DNA from 4 places in the Streptomyces sp. NPDC087428 genome. Region 4 is predicted to be linked to each of the others. Evidence: riboswitches for the same ligand, from Rfam matches in the RefSeq annotation. Region 4 holds a riboswitch; each other region holds the start of a gene.
The links. A riboswitch is a leader RNA that binds a small molecule or an ion and turns the genes downstream of it on or off. The one in region 4 is predicted to bind cobalamin.

Region 1 (4,204 bases), on a different contig from region 4:
GCTGGGCCAGCGCGCGGGCGATCTGGACGCGCTGGCGCTCACCGCCCGAGAGGGTGTGCCAGGACTGGTCCCGGCGGCCGGTGAGACCGGTCCGCTCCAGCGCCTCGCCCACCGCGGCCTCGTCCGCGGCCGTCGCCGCCGACCATGCGCGGCGGTGCGGGATACGGCCGAGGCGTACGACGTCCACGACACTCAGCTCGACCTGGGTGAGGGAGTGCTGATCGACCACCGCGACCCGCTGGGCCACCGTGCGGCGGCCGATCCTGGCCAGCGGATCGTCGTCGAGGGTGACCGTGCCGGCGTCCGGGGCGAGGACCCCGGCCAGTATCCGCAGCAGGGTCGACTTCCCCGAGCCGTTCGGGCCGATCAGCCCGACGGTCGCGCCGGGCGGCAGTGCCAGTGAGACCCCGTCCAGGATGAGGCGGCCGCCCGCCTCCCGGCTGACCCGCTCGGCCCGCAGCCCGCCGCGGGTGGGCGGGGTCATGCCGACCGCCGGGTGCGGTAGAGGACGAGGACGAAGGCGGGCACGCCGATCAGGGCGGTGACGACGCCCACCGGAACCTCCTGCGGATCGAGGACGGTGCGCGCGAGGGTGTCGACCCAGACCAGGAACACGGCCCCGGCCAGCGCGGTGACCGGGAGCAGTCTGCGATGCCCGGAACCGGTGAGCGCGCGGGCCGCGTGCGGGAGAACCAGGCCGACGAAGCCGATGGCGCCGGCCGAGCTGACGAGTGCGGCGGTCAGCAGCGCGGTCGTGCAGAGCAGGACGATCCGGGTGCGCCCGACATGGACGCCGAGGGTGGCGGCCGCGTCCTGGCCGAACGCGAAGGCGTCGAGCGTACGGGCATGGCCGAGGCAGATCAGCAGCGTGACGGCCAGCACGGCGGAGCAGGTCCACACATCGGTCCAGCCGACGCCGCCGAGCGAGCCCAGCAGCCAGAACAGCACGCCGCGGGTCTGTTCGGCGTCGGCGGCGGTCATCACGACGAAGGAGGTGAGCGCGGAGAACAGCTGCATGGCCGCGACCCCGGACAGGACCACCCGGTCGGTGCTGCCACCGAGGGTGTGGCTGAGCAGCAGGACCAGCGCGAAGGAGCACAGCGCCCCGATGAACGCGCCGGCCGACAGGGACACCGCTCCCCCGCCGACCCCGAGCACGACGACCACGACCGCGCCGGTCGACGCCCCGGAGGAGACACCGAGGACGAACGGGTCGGCGAGCGGGTTGCGCAGCAGCGACTGCATGACCGTGCCGCAGACCGCGAGCCCGGCGCCGCAGACGGCGGCGAGCAGGGTCCTGGGCATCCGCAGGTTCCAGATGATGCCGTCGCGGATCGGGCTGAGCGGCGACTCCCCGAGCCCGAGGTGGGCGGCGACCGTGTCCCGGACGTCGCCGACGGAGATCCTGGCCGGGCCGATGGTGACGGCCACCGCGACGGACAGGACGAGCAGCAGGAACCCACCGGCCCACAGGAGTCCACCGCGGATGCCGCGGATGCCCCCGATGCCTCTGATGCCGGGACGTCCGCGCTCACCGGCCGCGGGGAGTACGCGCTCCCCCGTCTCCGCGGCCTGTTCGGTGTCCGTCACCCCGTGAGCCCGAAGGTGCGCAGCCCGGCGGCGACGCGCTCCACGCCCTCGACCGTACGGATCGACGGGTTCATGGCCTGGCCGCTGAGCAGCACGTAGCGCTTGTGCCGTACGGCGTCCATGTTCTTGGTGGCGGGGCTGGACTCCAGGAACGCGATCTTCCGCGAGGCGCTCTCGGCGGTCTCCGACTTCCGGGTCAGATCGCCGATGACCAGCACGTCCGGGTTGCGGTCGGCGACCGTCTCCCAGTTGATCTGCGGCCATTCCTCATGGGTGTCGTCGAAGACGTTCTTCGCGCCGAGCTCGCGGGTGATGACGCCGGGCGCCCCGCAACAGCCCGCCAGGTACGGGGACTCGGCGTTGGCGAACCAGTACATCAGGGTGGCGCCGGAGGCGTCGATGCCGTCGGTGGCCTTCCGTACCCGGGCACGCAGCTCAGCCACGAGCTTCTCGCCCCGTTCAGGAACGCCGAACACCTTCGCCAGGTCGCGCACTTCGCCGTAGACGCTGTCCATGGTCAGCGCTCCGGTCCGGACTCCGTCGCCGTCCTTGCTGTTGTCCTTGGCGGTGCAGTCGGCGGGCGAGACGTAGGTGGGGACGCCCAGCTTCTCGAACTGCTCCCGGGGAGCGACGCCGCCCTTGGCGAGCGTCGACTCGAAGGAGGCGCTGACGAAGTCGGGCTCCTGGTCCAGGACCTTCTCCGACGAGGGGCGGTTCTCGGAGATCCTCGGGACACCGGCGTTGGCCTTCTCCAGACCCTTCATCACCGGGTCGGTCCAGGTGGCGGTGGCGGCCAGCCGGTCGGCGAGGCCGAGCGAGAGGAGGATCTCGGTGGACCCCTGGTCGACCGGGACGGCCCGGCGCGGGGCGGCGTCCACAGTGACGGTGCGCCCGCAGTTCTTCAGGGTCACCGGATAGCCCTCGCCACCGTTGGGCTTGGCTGCGGAGCTGTCACCGCCACCGCCACCGCCGCAGGCGGTCAGCAGGACGATTCCGGCCGTGAGCAGGGCGGCGGAGCGGGCGTGGCCGGCTATGGGCGGCACGGAGTACCTCGGCGTCTCTGGGCCCATGCGCGGGGCCCGGTGTACGGAGTTCCGCGACCCGGTGCCGGACCGCGGGTGCCAGCAGGTCTTCGGACTCGGGTTCGTACGGTCGGGACGCCTTCCCGGGAACCCATGGGTCTCCCAGTGGCCGTTGGCCCCGCCCGTCCCCCTCACCGCTGCGCGTCAGTTCCGGATTCGCACCGGATTCCCTGACCCCTACGTGGAGTTCGACTGGCCCCGGCACGCTACCACGGGCTTCCGCGCAGCTCAGCGGCGGTGCGGCCGGTGGAACGGGCGGGGTTCCCGGCCCCCTCCACCGGCCCGGTCGCTAGGGCCGCAGGAGCGCGACCACGGCGTTGTGTCCACCGAATCCGAAGGAGTGGCTGACGGCACGCCGGACCGGCAGCACCAGCGGCTGCTTGGTGACGCAGTCGATGTCGAACCCGGGCGCGGGCGCGTCCAGGTTGGCGACCGGCGGGATGATTCCGCGCTGGAGGGTGAGGATCGTCAGTCCCGCCTCGATCGCTCCGGCCGCGCCCATGCAGTGGCCCAGTACGCCCTTGGGCGCGGTGACCGGCGGCCGGTGCGGGAAGACCCGGCCGATGAGCGCGGCTTCGGCCGCGTCGTTGCGCCGTGTGGCCGTGCCGTGGGCGTTGATGTGCTCGACGTCCGCGGCCTGCCAGCCCGCGTCGCGCAGCGCGGCCTCGACGGCGGCCTGGGCGACCCGCCCGTCGGGGTGCGGGCTGGTGGGGTGGTGGGCGTCCGTGGTGGCGCCGGTGCCCGCGAGCAGTGCGCGCGGCTCGGCGCCCCGGGCCTCGGCGTCGGCCGCGCGCTCCAGCACCATGACGGCGGCGCCCTCCCCCATGACGAGCCCGGCCCGGTCGGCCGCGAAGGGCCGGCTGAGCCGGGACAGGTCCCCGTCCGCGTGGGCGGCCGCGCCGGATCTGGCGAATCCGGTCATGGCGATCGGGAAGAGGGTCGATTCGGTGGCTCCCGCGATCGCCAGATCGCACTGCCCGGTGACGAGCAGGTCCCGGGCCACGGACAGTGCGGTGATCCCGGACGAACAGGCGGTGCAGGGCGCCAGGCTCGGGCCCGTGGCGCCCATCTCGATCGCGATCTCGGCGGCCGGCATGTTCGGGATGGTGAGCAGGATCCCGGAGGGCGAGGTCGCCTCGGGTCCGCGCCGCTCCAGCACCAGCGCCTGATCGGTGAGACCGGCGGAACCGCCGCTGCTGGTGCCGACGACGACCGCGACCCGGCTGCCGTCCCAGCCGCCCGGGTCGAGCCCCGAGTCGGCTACCGCCTCCCGCGCGGCGAGTACGGCGAATTTGGTGTACCTGCCCATGCGGAAGGCCGTACGGCGACCGACCGCGGCGTCCAGGTCGATGCCGTCGACCGTGCAGGCGAAGTCGATCGCGCACCCTGCGAGTGCGGGGACGGTGCGGGCCGGGCTGACCCCGGCGCACACGCCGTCCCAGGTGGACTCGGTGTCGTTGCCGGCCGGGGTGATCATTCCCAGGCCGGTGACGGCGATGGCCGGCGTCTTCATCGGGCGGCGCTCGCCGGGG
Region 2 (4,204 bases), on a different contig from region 4:
AACAGCCACGCGCAGGCGGCCTGCGCGCTGAACTCGCCCTGACCGCCGGGGAAGAGCAGGTCCGCCGCCGCGAACGCCGGATCGCCGGCGGTCGCCGGGACGTAGGGGACCGCGATGCAGCGCATGCCCGCCGCCCGAGCCGCGGCGGCGCCCGGCACGGCGTCCTCCACCACCACACAGCCGGCGGGCGCGACGCCGAGGCGCCGGGCGGCCTCCAGGAAGACATCCGGTGCCGGTTTCCCGTGCGCGACCTCCTCGGCGGACACGTACTCGGTGAGGTACGCGTCGAGGCCGGTGCTCTTCAGTACGGCCTCTATCGCGGCCGGTGACGAACCCGACGCCACCGCCATGGCGATGCCGCGCGCGTGCAGCGTCTCCACGAACTTCCGCATCTCGGGGAAGGCCTCGGTCGAGGTGCGCGCCAGTTCCAGATAGATGGCGTCCTGACCCGCCACCAGCTCGTCGGCGGAGGCCTCGATGCCGTACTCGGTGCGCAGTACGGCCAGCGCCTCGCGGTTGCTGATTCCGATGAACCGGGCGTTCTGCTCCCAGGTGAAGTCCGGTACTCCGTACCGCTCCAGCAGCAGCCGTGCCGACTCGTAGGCGTTCGGCTCGCTGTCCACGAGTGTGCCGTCCAGGTCGAAGACGACCGAAGGGGCCTGCGCACGTGATGAGTTCATGGCGGACATGCTCTCAGCCGCTGATCATCCCGGGCCACCCGCCGCCGCCCGTCCCACCGATTCCACCAGGGGCAGCAGCCGGTGCGGCACCCGCTCGCGCAGGGCCACCTCGGTCCGGGTCCTGACCACGCCCGGCAGCTGGATCAGGCGCTGGATCACATCCTCCAGATGCCCGTTGTCCCGGGCCACGACCCGGGTCAGCAGGTCGCCGCCGCCCGTGGTCGAGAAGGCCTCCACGATCTCCGGCACGGCGGCGAGCGCCTCGCCCACGTCGTCGAGATGCCCCTGAGTGACCTCCAGGTGCACAAAGGCCAGTACCGGGTGGCCGAGCGCGGCGGGGGAGAGGAAGGGGCCGCTGCCGGTGATCACTCCGTCCCGTTCCAGCCGGTCGATACGGGCCTGGAGGGTGCCCCGCGCGATCGAGAGGATCCGTGCGTACTCGCGCACGCTGGTGTGCGGCTGCTCGATGAGCAGCCGCAGGATGCGGGTGTCGAGCGCGTCCACCGCCATGGTCCGCCGGCCTCTTCCTGGTACGTCGGTCGGGGCAGCGACTGTACCAATGGCGCACCGGCGCGCCTCCGGAGCCGCCGCCCCGTACCGGCCCAGGGCGGGGCGGGTCGGTCAGGAGCGGCGGCAGGACGTCAGAACTGCACGTCGGAGCAGGCGTAGAAAGCGTTCCCGGTGTCAGAGATCGTCCAGACGCCGAGGATCAGTTGCTTGCCGGACTTCTGCGGCAGCACGCCCGAGTGGCTCACCGTCGAGCCGGGCAGCCGGCCCCCGAAGGGGACGGTGAGGAACGGCTGCGGTTCCAGGTCCGCCCGGGTGAGCGGCTGGGTGGGGTCGTAGCCGTCCTTGGTGATGTAGTACCGGAAGTCGGTCGTGGCGTGCCGGGCCTCGATCCGCCAGTTGAACGTGTAGTTCTGACCGGCGGTGACCTTGGTGGCGGGCCAGGCGCCGCCACGCGGGTCGTCGAGTTCGGAGAACCGGCCGATGCCGCCCGAGCAGATGTGGCCGTCGGCCGGTCCGCGGGTGGGGAAGCCCTTGGGGCCCTCGACGCTCGGGGGCTCCCACTGGATCTGCCCGCAGTGCTTGACGGTGCCGATCCCGCAGAGCTGCTGGCGGCTGATGGGTGAGTCGGTGTAGCCGTGGCTCTGGGCGCTGCCGGAGGTGGCGAACAGCGCCGCCCCGGCCAGGCCGAGCCCGGCCAGTAAGGAGGTGATCCTTCTGCGCATACGTAGCTCCTGGAGATGTGGGGTGATGTCCGGAGAGTTCTGCGGTCTAGACCAAGGGTGAGCGTAGTCATGTCAACCAGCCGTGTCCATACCGTCCGGAGCGGGCTGTTGCCGGGCTCCGCGGAGGGGATGGCCGCGCGGAGGACGGGCGCGTGGCCGGCGCGGCACCGGGGGTGGAACGGCAGCGGATGTGTCCGTCACCGCGGTCGCGGACGCCGGTCTCCGGCTCCGGCCGGCCCACCTCGTGACTGCCCCGGTTGGGGCGACCGCGCCCGGTGTGCCGGTGGGGTTCCTCCGTGGAGGGACGTCATCCCGTACCCGCTAAGCTGCACACGCCCCGCGGGGGAAGTCCGGTCGAATTCCGGCGCTGACCCGCAACGGTAGGCGGAGCCGTCCTGTGCTCCGCGAGCCCGATTACCCGCGGCGGTGATAGCTCCTGTCAATTCGCCGTGGACTGCGAGAGGCGCTGCGTTGGGCGCTTCGCGTCCGGGCTGCTCCTTCGGTTGCGTAGGTGCACGGCCTGAGGCGAAAGCGATCCGCCCGTGGTCACCTCCCTCGAACACATACCGGCCCCGCCCTCGCGCACGTCCCGGGCCGGCGGCGGGCCCGCCCCTCCCCGGCGGCTCTCCCTGCCCCTCCTGCTGACCACCCTGTCCGTCCTGCTGCCGCTCTCCGTCGTCTGCGGTGCGGGAATCGGGGCCTCGGGGATCTCCTGGGGAGAGGTACTGCGCGACCTGTGGGCCGGCCTGACCGGAGGGTCCATCGCTCCTGACCGAGTCCCCGGGTACACCATCGTCTGGGAGCTGCGCTTTCCGCGAGCCGTGCTGGCCGCGGTCGTCGGGGCCGGCCTCTCGGCCATCGGTGTCGCCGTGCAGGCCATGGTCCGCAACGCCCTGGCCGACCCGTTCGTCCTCGGCATCTCCTCCGGCGCGGCCGTCGGTGCCAACGCCGTACTCATCTTCGGAGTCTTCAGCGCGCTCGGCATCTGGGCCCTGTCCACGGCGGCCTTCCTGTCCGCACTCCTCGCGATGATCCTCGTGTACGCGACAGCCCGTACAGCACGCGGCCTGACCCCCCTCAGACTCGTCCTGACCGGCACGGCGATGTACTACGGCTTCTCGGCCGTCACCACCTTCATGGTGTTCGCCGCCGAGCGCGGCGAGGCCGCCCGCTCCGCCATGATGTGGATGCTCGGCAGCCTCGGGGGTGCCACCTGGTCCTCCGTCCCGATCGCCGCGGGCGCCACGATCGGCGGCCTCGCCCACCTCGCGTGGTCGGCGCGCCGCCTCAACGCCCTTGCCATGGGCGACGAGACCGCGGCCGCGCTGGGCGTGGACGCCGCAAGACTGCGCAAGGAACTGTTCCTGGTCTCCGCGGCGGTCACGGGGGCGCTGGTCGCGGTGAGCGGCGCGATCGGGTTCGTCGGCCTGATGGTCCCGCACGCCGCGAGGATGGTGGTCGGCGCGGATCACCGCCGGCTGCTGGCCGTCGCACCGCTCGCGGGAGCCGTCCTGCTGATCTGGGTGGACATCCTCTCGCGCGTGCTGCTCGCGCCGGCCGAACTGCCGGTCGGTGTGCTGACCGCGATGATCGGCGTGCCGTGCTTCGTCCTGCTGATGCGCCGCCGCTCCTACACCTTCGGTGGCGCGTGATGCGGATCGACATCGATCAGCTCACGGTCGAGATCGCCGGTGCGCGCCTGGTGGAGGAGATCACGCTACGAGCGGGCGACGCCCAGCTCGTCGGCCTGGTGGGGCCCAACGGCAGCGGGAAGTCGACCCTGTTGCGCTGCGTCTACCGGGCGCTGCGCCCCTCCGCCGGAACGGTCCGGATCGGCGGCGAGGACCTCTACGCCATGAGCCCGCGGGAAGGTGCCCGCAGGCTGGCCGCGCTTCCCCAGGAGGCGACGTACGAGTTCGACTTCACCGTCGCCGAGACCGTGGCGATGGGAAGGATGCCGCACCAGGGGCCGGCGGCACGGGTCTCTGAGGAGGACCGGCGGATCTGCGAGGCGGCGCTTGCGGAGGTCGGGGCCGGCCACCTGGCCGACCGCGGCTTCCTGACCCTGTCCGGCGGCGAGAAGCAACGGGTCCTGATCGCCCGCGCCATGGCCCAGCAGCCACGCGTGCTGGTGCTTGACGAGCCCACCAACCACCTGGACATCGCCCAGCAGTTGGAGGTGCTGGCCCTGGTTCGCGCCAGCGGACTGACCGTGCTCACCGCGTTGCACGACCTCAACCTCGCCGCACTCCACTGCGACCTCCTCCATGTCATCGACAGCGGCCGGATCGT
Region 3 (4,204 bases), on a different contig from region 4:
TCCGCGCAGGAGAAGTTCGCGGGTCCGCCGGGGGGCAAGCCGACCGGCGCGCTCGCGCCCGGCGTGAACGGCCAGTGGGGCTACGCCACGCTGGCGCTGGGCTCGGCGCTGGCGCTCTTCATGTACCCGCACTCGATCACGGCGACGCTCTCCAGCCGCAGCCGCAACGTGATCCGCCGCAACACCACGATCCTGCCGCTGTACTCGCTGATGCTGGGCCTGCTCGCACTCCTCGGCTTCATGGCCATCGCCGCCGGGGTCAAGGTGGACAACGGCCAGCTGGCGATCCCGCAGCTCTTCGAGAACATGTTCCCCGACTGGTTCGCGGGCGTGGCGTTCGCGGCCATCGGCATCGGCGCGCTGGTCCCCGCGGCGATCATGTCGATCGCGGCGGCGAACCTGTTCACCCGGAACATCTACAAGGACTTCCTGAAGCCCGACGCGACACCCGCCCAGGAAACCAAGGTCTCCAAGCTGGTGTCGCTGCTGGTGAAGGTCGGCGCGCTCGCCTTCGTCCTCACCATGGACAAGACGGTCGCGATCAACTTCCAGCTGCTCGGCGGGATCTGGATCCTCCAGACGATGCCGGCCCTGGTCGGCGGCCTGTTCACCCGGTGGTTCCACCGCTGGGCCCTCCTCGCGGGCTGGGCGGTCGGTATGATCTACGGGACCGCCGCCGCCTACGGAGTCGCCAGCCCCACCCAGGCGCACTTTGGGGGGTCCTCCAAGGAGATCCCGGGCATCGGCGAGATCGGCTACATCGGCCTGACGGCGTTCGTGCTGAACGTCGTGGTCACCGTCGTCCTCACCTTCGTCCTGAACGCCGTGAAGGCGCCTGCCGGGGTCGACGAGACCTCGCCCGACGACTACACCGCGGACGCGGGCGACCCGGGCGTGAAGACCGAGCTCCCGCCGGCCACGGCCGGGGCGCCCGGCGGTCACTGACCCGCCCCGCCACGGGCCGCCGCACCCCCCGCACCGGGGTACGGCGGCCCGTTCGCGTACCGGGCGCGGGGGCCCGGGAATTCCCGCGACCGAGCACGCGGAGTGCGGCACACTTCCGGGCATGGACATCACCATCAGGCCGGTCGGGCCCGCCGAGCACACGGTCCTCGGCGAAATCACCGCAGAGGCCTATCTCGGGGACGGGCTGCTGGACTTCGGCGCCGACGACCCCTATCTGGTGCAGCTGCGGGACGTCGCCCGGCGGGCCGCGGAGGCCGAGGTGCTCGTCGCGGCGGACGCATCGGGGCGGGTGCTCGGCGGCGTGACGTACGCACCGCCGGGGAACCGGTGGGCGGACATCGCGGCCGCCGACGAGGCCGAGTTCCGGATGCTCGCGGTCTCCCGCGAGGCCCGTGGGGCCGGGGCGGGCGAGGCGCTCGTCCGGGCCTGTATCGAGCGCGCACGGGCCACCGCGGGGGTCACGGGGATCGCGCTGTCGACGCAGCCGGGCATGCGCGGAGCCCATAGGATCTACGGGCGCCTCGGCTTCGTACGGACCCCGGAAAGGGACTGGTATCCCATCGAGGGGCTCTCGCTGCTGACCTACCGCCTGGACCTCCTGCCGACGTCATGACGTCGCGCCGTTGAGTCGCGCGACACAACATGTGGGGGCTGCCGCATCGGGCTGCCCCCACATGTATGCTCGTGCTCGCTGTCGCCGCAGGGAAATCCGGTGCGAATCCGGAACTGTCCCGCAACGGTATGTTCGGTGCGCTTTTGCGCACCCGTGAGTCCGAGGACCTGCCGACAGCGCATCCGGCTCGACCGATCCGGATGCCCAGATGTCCGGGCCTCGTGGATGGGCCGGTGGACGCCGCACGGAGTACTGCCCCAGGGCCCGGCTCCGCCCGGCTGCCCCCGTTCCCCCGCCGGCCCAGAGCCGAGCGAGGGAGAGCACCACGTGACCATCGCGCCAGCCGATCCGGTTTCAGCGGCCGAGTCCGAAGCAGTCGAGTCCGGGACGGACCGGTCCGCGGCACCCGCGAAGGACGGACCGGGAACCGCGTTGCTGCGCACCCTCACCGACCTGACCGCGGATCTGCCCGACACCGACCCCGGACGCGTCGCCGGCGCCGCACTGCGCGGCCGCAACGCCCGGTCGGACGAGGCCGAGCTGCGCTCGCTGGCCACCGAGGCCGCCGCGGGCCTGATCTCGGAGGACCCCGCCTACTCCCGGCTCGCCGCCCGCCTCCTCACCCGCTCGATCGCGGACGAGGCGGCCGGACAGGGCGCGACGGCCTTCTCCGCGTCGGTCGCCGTCGGGCACCGCGAGGGCCTGATCGCGGACCGCACCGCCGAGTTCGTGACGCTCCACGCGGCCGCCCTCGACGCACTGGTGGGACAGGCCCTCGCCGACGGCGCCGACGACCGCTTCGGCTACTTCGGGCTGCGCACCCTGCACAGCCGCTACCTGCTGCGCCACCCGCTGACCCGCCAGGTCGTCGAGACCCCGCAGCACTTCATGCTCCGGGTCGCCGCCGGGCTCGCCGAGGACAACTCCGAGCGCGCCCTGGACGAGGTCGCCGCGCTCTACCGGCTGATGAGCCGGCTGGACTACCTGCCCTCCTCCCCCACGCTCTTCAACTCCGGCACCCGGCACCCGCAGATGTCCTCCTGCTACCTGCTGGACTCGCCGCTGGACGAGCTGGACTCGATCTACGACCGCTACCACCAGGTGGCGCGGCTGTCCAAGCACGCGGGCGGCATCGGCCTCTCGTACTCCCGCATCCGCGCCCGCGGTTCACTGATCCGGGGCACCAACGGGCACTCCAACGGCATCGTCCCGTTCCTCAAGACGCTCGACGCGTCCGTCGCCGCGGTGAACCAGGGCGGCCGGCGCAAGGGCGCCGCCGCGGTCTACCTGGAGACCTGGCACGCGGACATCGAGGAGTTCCTGGAGCTGCGCGACAACACGGGTGAGGACCAGCGGCGCACGCACAACCTCAACCTGGCGCACTGGATCCCGGACGAGTTCATGCGCCGGGTCGACACGGACGGCACCTGGTCGCTGTTCTCCCCGGCCGACGTGCCCGAGCTGGTCGACCTGTGGGGCGACGCGTTCGACGCCGCGTACCGGGCGGCCGAGGCCAAGGGCCTGGCCCGCAAGACGATGCCGGCCCGTGAGCTGTACGGCCGGATGATGCGGACGCTCGCACAGACCGGCCAGGGCTGGATGACGTTCAAGGACGCCTCCAACCGGACCGCGAACCAGACCGCCGAGCCCGGCCGCGTCGTGCACTCGTCGAACCTGTGCACGGAGATCCTCGAAGTCACCGACGACGGCGAGACGGCCGTCTGCAACCTGGGTTCGGTCAACCTCGGCGCGTTCGTCGCCGACGGCACCATCGACTGGGAACGCCTGGACGCCACCGTCCGTACCGCGGTGACCTTCCTCGACCGGGTCGTCGACATCAACTTCTACCCGACCGAGCAGGCGGGCCGCTCCAACGCCCGCTGGCGGCCGGTGGGCCTGGGCGCGATGGGTCTCCAGGACGTCTTCTTCCAGCTGCGCCTGCCGTTCGACTCCCCCGAGGCACGGGCCCTGTCGACGAAGATCTCCGAGCGGATCATGCTCGCCGCGTACGAGGCCTCCTGCGCGCTCGCCGAGCGCTCGGGCCCGCTGCCCGCCTGGTCCGAGACGCGGGCCGCCCGCGGGGTGCTGCACCCGGACCACTACGACACCGAGCTGAACTGGCCGGAGCGCTGGGACGCGCTGCGCGCCCGGGTCGCGAAGAGCGGGATGCGCAACTCGCTGCTGCTCGCCATCGCGCCGACGGCGACGATCGCCTCCATCGCGGGCGTGTACGAGTGCATCGAGCCGCAGGTCTCCAACCTCTTCAAGCGCGAGACGCTCAGCGGGGAGTTCCTCCAGGTCAACGCGTACCTGGTGGACGAGCTGAAGAGGCTCGGCGTGTGGGACGCGCGGACCCGTGAGGCGCTGCGCGAGGCGAGCGGCTCGGTGCAGGGCTTCGCGTGGATCCCCGAGGACGTACGGGCGCTGTACCGCACGGCGTGGGAGATCCCGCAGCGCGGACTGATCGACATGGCGGCGGCCCGTACGCCGTTCCTCGACCAGAGCCAGTCGCTGAACCTGTTCCTGGAGACGCCGACGATCGGCAAGCTCTCCTCGATGTACGCGTACGCCTGGAAGCAGGGGCTGAAGACGACGTACTACCTGCGCTCGCGCCCGGCGACGCGG
Region 4 (4,204 bases):
GTTGCTCCAGCCGGGCGATGTCGCCGTAGCTCTCGGCGCGGGCCATCGGCGGTACGAGGTGGTCGACCAGGGTGGCGTGGACGCGGCGTTTGGCCTGGGTTCCCTCGCCCGGGTCGTTGACCAGGAACGGGTAGACGAGGGGGAGGTCACCGAGAGCCGCGTCGGGGCCGCACGCGGCGGACAGGCCGGCGTTCTTCCCCGGCAGCCATTCCAGGTTGCCGTGCTTGCCGAGGTGGACCATCGCGTCGGCGCCGAAGCCGTTGTCGTCGGCGGAGGCGGCGATCCAGCGGTAGGCCGCCAGGTAGTGGTGCGAGGGCGGCAGGTCGGGGTCGTGGTAGATGGCGATCGGGTTCTCACCGAAGCCGCGCGGCGGCTGGATGAGGATGAGCAGATTGCCCCGGCGCAGGGCGGCCAGCACGATGTCGCCCTCGGGGTTGCGCGAGCGGTCCAGGAACATCTCGCCCGGAGCCGGGCCCCAGTGCTGCTCGACGGCCTCGCGGAGTTCGGCCGGCAGCGTCGCGTACCAGCGGCGGTAGTCGGCCGCCGGGATACGGACCGGGTTGCGGGCCAGCTGCTCCTCCGTGAGCCACTCCTGGTCGTGGCCGCCCGCCTCGATCAGCGCGTAGATCAGCTCGTCGCCGTCGCCGGAGGCGAGGCCCGGCACCTCCTCGTCACCGAAGTCGTATCCCTCGGTGCGCAGGCGGCGCAGCAGGGCGACGGCGCTCGCGGGGGTGTCGAGCCCGACCGCGTTGCCGATCCGGGAGTGCTTGGTCGGGTACGCGGACAGGACGAGCGCGAGGCGCTTCTCGGCGTTCGGGATGTGGCGGAGCCGGGCATGGCGTACGGCGGTCCCGGCGACCCGGGCGGCGCGCTCGGGGTCGGCGACGTACGCCGGGAGGCCGTCCTCGTCGATCTCCTTGAACGAGAACGGGACGGTGATCAGGCGGCCGTCGAACTCGGGGACCGCGATCTGGCTCGCGGCGTCCAGCGGCGAGACGCCCTCGTCGTTGTCCTCCCAGTCGGTCCGCGAACTGGTGAGGCAGAGCGCCTGGAGGATGGGTACGTCGAGGCCGGTGAGGGCCCCGGCGTCCCAGGACTCGTCGTCACCGCCGGCCGACGCCTCCGCGGGCCGGGTGCCGCCCGCAGCGAGCACGGTGGTCACGATCGCGTCGGCGTCCCGCAGCGCGTCGATGAGCTCGGTCTCGGGCGTGCGCAGTGAGGCGACGAACAGCGGCAGGGCGCGGGCGCCCGTGTCCTCGACGGCACGGCACAGGGTCTCGATGAACGCGGTGTTGCCGCTCATGTGGTGGGCGCGGTAGTAGAGCACCGCGATGGTGGGGCCGTCCGTCGCACGGGGGGTGCGCTCCAGCGGGCCCCAGGAGGGCGCGGGGGCGGGCGGTTCGAAGCCGTGGCCGGTGAGCAGCACGGTGTCCGACAGGAAGCGGGCGAGCTGCTCCAGGTTGGCGGGGCCACCGTGCGCCAGGTAGGCGTGGGCCTCGGCGGCGATGCCGATGGGGACGGTGGAGGCGGCCATCAGCTGGGCGTCGGGGGCCTGTTCCCCGGTGAGGACGACGACCGGGCGTCCGGTGGCGAGGACGTGGTCGAGGCCGTCCTGCCAGGCACGGACGCCGCCGAGGAGGCGTACGACGACCAGGTCTGTGCCGTCCAGGAGCTGCGGGAGGTCCTGGAGCGGGAGCCGGGAGGGGTTCGCGTAGCGGTAGGTGACCGGGCCGTTGGCTGCCCTGGCGCTGAGCAGGTCGGTGTCGGACGTCGACAGGAGCAGGATCATGCGGCGTCTGGCCTTCCTCGGGGTATCCACGCCCCGGGCGGTGTCGGAATGGGACTCCCCTGCCCGGCCGGAGCCGGGTGGACGGGGAAGGGAGTTCCTGACTCACCCGGTCGGTGCGACCGGATTCACAGTGGCGGGACCGCGCCGGAATCGCACCGGGCTTCCTCCCCTGTCGCCGTCTGTGGCGACGACGGGCCGGACAGCCCGTCGCTAGGCATAGTAAGGGGCACCTATCAACTGGGGCTCATACGGATCTGATGAGATGGTCGGTATGCTCGCCGCCATGCCCCCACCTGCCATCTTTCCCGCGCGCACAGGAGACGCTTCTCCCCGTGCCCGTGGCGACGCCTGCCCCGGGACGCTGCGGCTGCACCGGGCGGACGACGGTGCGCTGGCCCGTATCCGGATCCCCGGCGGCGTGCTGAGCGCGGCGCAGGCCGACGTGCTGGGGGAGTTGGCGGAGCGGCTGGGCGACGGTGAGTTGCATCTCACTTCGCGCGGCAATGTGCAGCTGCGCGGCCTTGGCCCGGACTGCGGTGGCGAACTGGCCTCCGGGATGGCCGAGTCGGGGCTGCTGCCCTCCGAGCGCCACGAGCGCGTCCGCAACGTCGTGGCGTCCCCGCTCTCCGGTCTCGACGGCCGGGGTGAGCGCGACATCCGGCCGTGGCTGTCCGCGGTGGACGAGCTGCTGTGCGCGAGTGACACGGCGGCCGGCCTGTCGGGGCGGTTCCTGTTCGCGCTCGACGACGGACGCGGCGACGTGGACGCGCTGGGCGCCGACGTGACCCTGCTGGCGCGGAGCGACGGCGGGGCGACGCTGCGGGTCGGCTCCGCGCAGAGCGCGGTACGGATACCCGGCGCAGGGGCGCCGCGGGCCGCCCTGATCGCCGCGGAGGTCTTCCTCGACGCCGCGGCCGCCTCCGGTGCCTGGCGGGTGACGGATCTGCCCGGGGACGGCGAGCCGCTCCTCGACGAGGTCGTACGGCGGCTGCGGCAGGCCGGAATCAGCTCCGAGCGCACCGCAGTCCCCGCCCGCCCGGAGAAATCCGCGCCCCCTGATCCCGGCGTCGTGACCGGCCCGCACGGCACCGTCGCCCTGTCCGCCGGCGTGCCCCTGGGGCGGATCGGCGCCCACCAGTGGCAGGCGCTGACCGGCACCGCCAGGCACCGCGGGAACGGCGAACTGCGGCTGACCCCGTGGCGCGGCGTCGTCGTACCCGGGCTGGAGCGGGGGCGGGCCGCGGAGGCGCTGGACCGGCTGGGGGCCGCCGGACTGGTCATCGGGCCCCACTCCCCCTGGACCGGGGTGGGGGCCTGCATCGGGCGTCCCGGCTGCGCCAGGTCCCTGGCCGATGTGCGGGCGGAGGCCGCTGCGACCGTGGGGCCTCCCGGCGCACTGCCGGTGTACTGGTCGGGGTGCGAACGCCGCTGCGGCCATCCCCACGGCGAGTGGGTCGACGTCGTCGCCACCCCGGACGGCTACCGGGTGCGCACGGTGCGCGGCGAGGAGCGGGGCTCCCCGCTGACCGTCCCCGCCGGTCCCCCGGCACTCGCGGCCGCCGTGACGGCGGCCCGGGGCACCGTCGGCTGACACCGCCCCTCCCCGCACCGCGACACCGCGGCACCTGTACGTTCCACGCCCGGGGCCCTTCCGCCCCATGCCCCATGGCCCCTTCCCCGCCCGATGAAGAGAGCGACAGCACTGTGCACCAGTACGAGAAGGACGGACCGGCCATCTATCGCCAGTCCTTCGCCACGATCCGCGCGGAGGCGGACCTGTCCGGCCTGCCCGCCGATGTGAGCCAGGTCGCGGTCCGGATGATCCACGCCTGCGGGATGGTCGACCTCGTACGCGACCTCGCCTTCAGCCCGGACGTGGTGGCCCGTGCCCGCGCGGCGCTGCGGGCGGGCGCCCCCATCCTGTGCGACGTGGCCATGGTCGCCAGCGGTGTCACCCGTAAGCGGCTGCCCGCGGACAACGAGGTGGTGTGCACCCTGTCCGACCCGTCGGTGCCCGCGCTCGCGGCGGAACTCGGCACCACCCGCAGCGCGGCCGCCCTGGAGCTGTGGCGCGACCGGCTGGACGGTGCGGTCGTCGCCGTCGGCAACGCGCCCACCGCCCTGTTCCGGCTGCTCGAACTCATCGAGGAGGGCGCGCCGCGCCCCGCCGCCGTCATCGGGGTCCCGGTCGGCTTCATCGGCGCCGCCGAGTCCAAGGACGCCCTGGCCGCGCACCCGTCCGGCCTCGACCACCTGATCGTGCGCGGCCGGCGCGGCGGCAGCGCCATGGCGGCCGCCGCCCTCAACGCCATCGCCAGCGAGGAGGAGTAAGCGTGAGCGAGCAGCAGAGGAACGGCCGGCTGTACGGGGTCGGGCTCGGCCCCGGCGATCCGGCCCTGATGACCGTACGAGCCG

Region 1: another riboswitch for cobalamin. It lies ahead of ACIO3R_RS21020 (ABC transporter substrate-binding protein); the one in region 4 lies ahead of cobN (cobaltochelatase subunit CobN).
Region 2: another riboswitch for cobalamin. It lies ahead of ACIO3R_RS38115 (FecCD family ABC transporter permease); the one in region 4 lies ahead of cobN (cobaltochelatase subunit CobN).
Region 3: another riboswitch for cobalamin. It lies ahead of ACIO3R_RS08355 (ribonucleoside-diphosphate reductase subunit alpha); the one in region 4 lies ahead of cobN (cobaltochelatase subunit CobN).

What each region holds. Positions count from the first base shown of each region.
Region 1 covers NZ_JBIUXR010000009.1:299,488-303,691, forward strand. The annotation lists gene ACIO3R_RS21010 (ABC transporter ATP-binding protein) at 1-484, opposite strand, end outside; gene ACIO3R_RS21015 (FecCD family ABC transporter permease) at 481-1,590, opposite strand; gene ACIO3R_RS21020 (ABC transporter substrate-binding protein) at 1,587-2,660, opposite strand; cobalamin riboswitch at 2,696-2,884, opposite strand; gene ACIO3R_RS21025 (beta-ketoacyl-[acyl-carrier-protein] synthase family protein) at 2,962-4,185, opposite strand; gene ACIO3R_RS21030 (acyl carrier protein) at 4,182-4,204, opposite strand, start outside.
Region 2 covers NZ_JBIUXR010000028.1:26,024-30,227, forward strand. The annotation lists gene ACIO3R_RS38100 (HAD family hydrolase) at 1-680, opposite strand, end outside; gene ACIO3R_RS38105 (Lrp/AsnC family transcriptional regulator) at 705-1,190, opposite strand; gene ACIO3R_RS38110 (lytic polysaccharide monooxygenase) at 1,322-1,912, opposite strand; cobalamin riboswitch at 2,222-2,353, shown strand; gene ACIO3R_RS38115 (FecCD family ABC transporter permease) at 2,455-3,564, shown strand; gene ACIO3R_RS38120 (ABC transporter ATP-binding protein) at 3,564-4,204, shown strand, end outside.
Region 3 covers NZ_JBIUXR010000003.1:230,111-234,314, forward strand. The annotation lists gene mctP (monocarboxylate uptake permease MctP) at 1-945, shown strand, start outside; gene ACIO3R_RS08350 (GNAT family N-acetyltransferase) at 1,067-1,579, shown strand; cobalamin riboswitch at 1,632-1,769, shown strand; gene ACIO3R_RS08355 (ribonucleoside-diphosphate reductase subunit alpha) at 1,907-4,204, shown strand, end outside.
Region 4 covers NZ_JBIUXR010000014.1:32,677-36,880, forward strand. The annotation lists gene cobN (cobaltochelatase subunit CobN) at 1-1,789, opposite strand, end outside; cobalamin riboswitch at 1,861-2,013, opposite strand; gene cobG (precorrin-3B synthase) at 2,061-3,380, shown strand; gene ACIO3R_RS28140 (precorrin-8X methylmutase) at 3,494-4,120, shown strand; gene ACIO3R_RS28145 (precorrin-2 C(20)-methyltransferase) at 4,123-4,204, shown strand, end outside.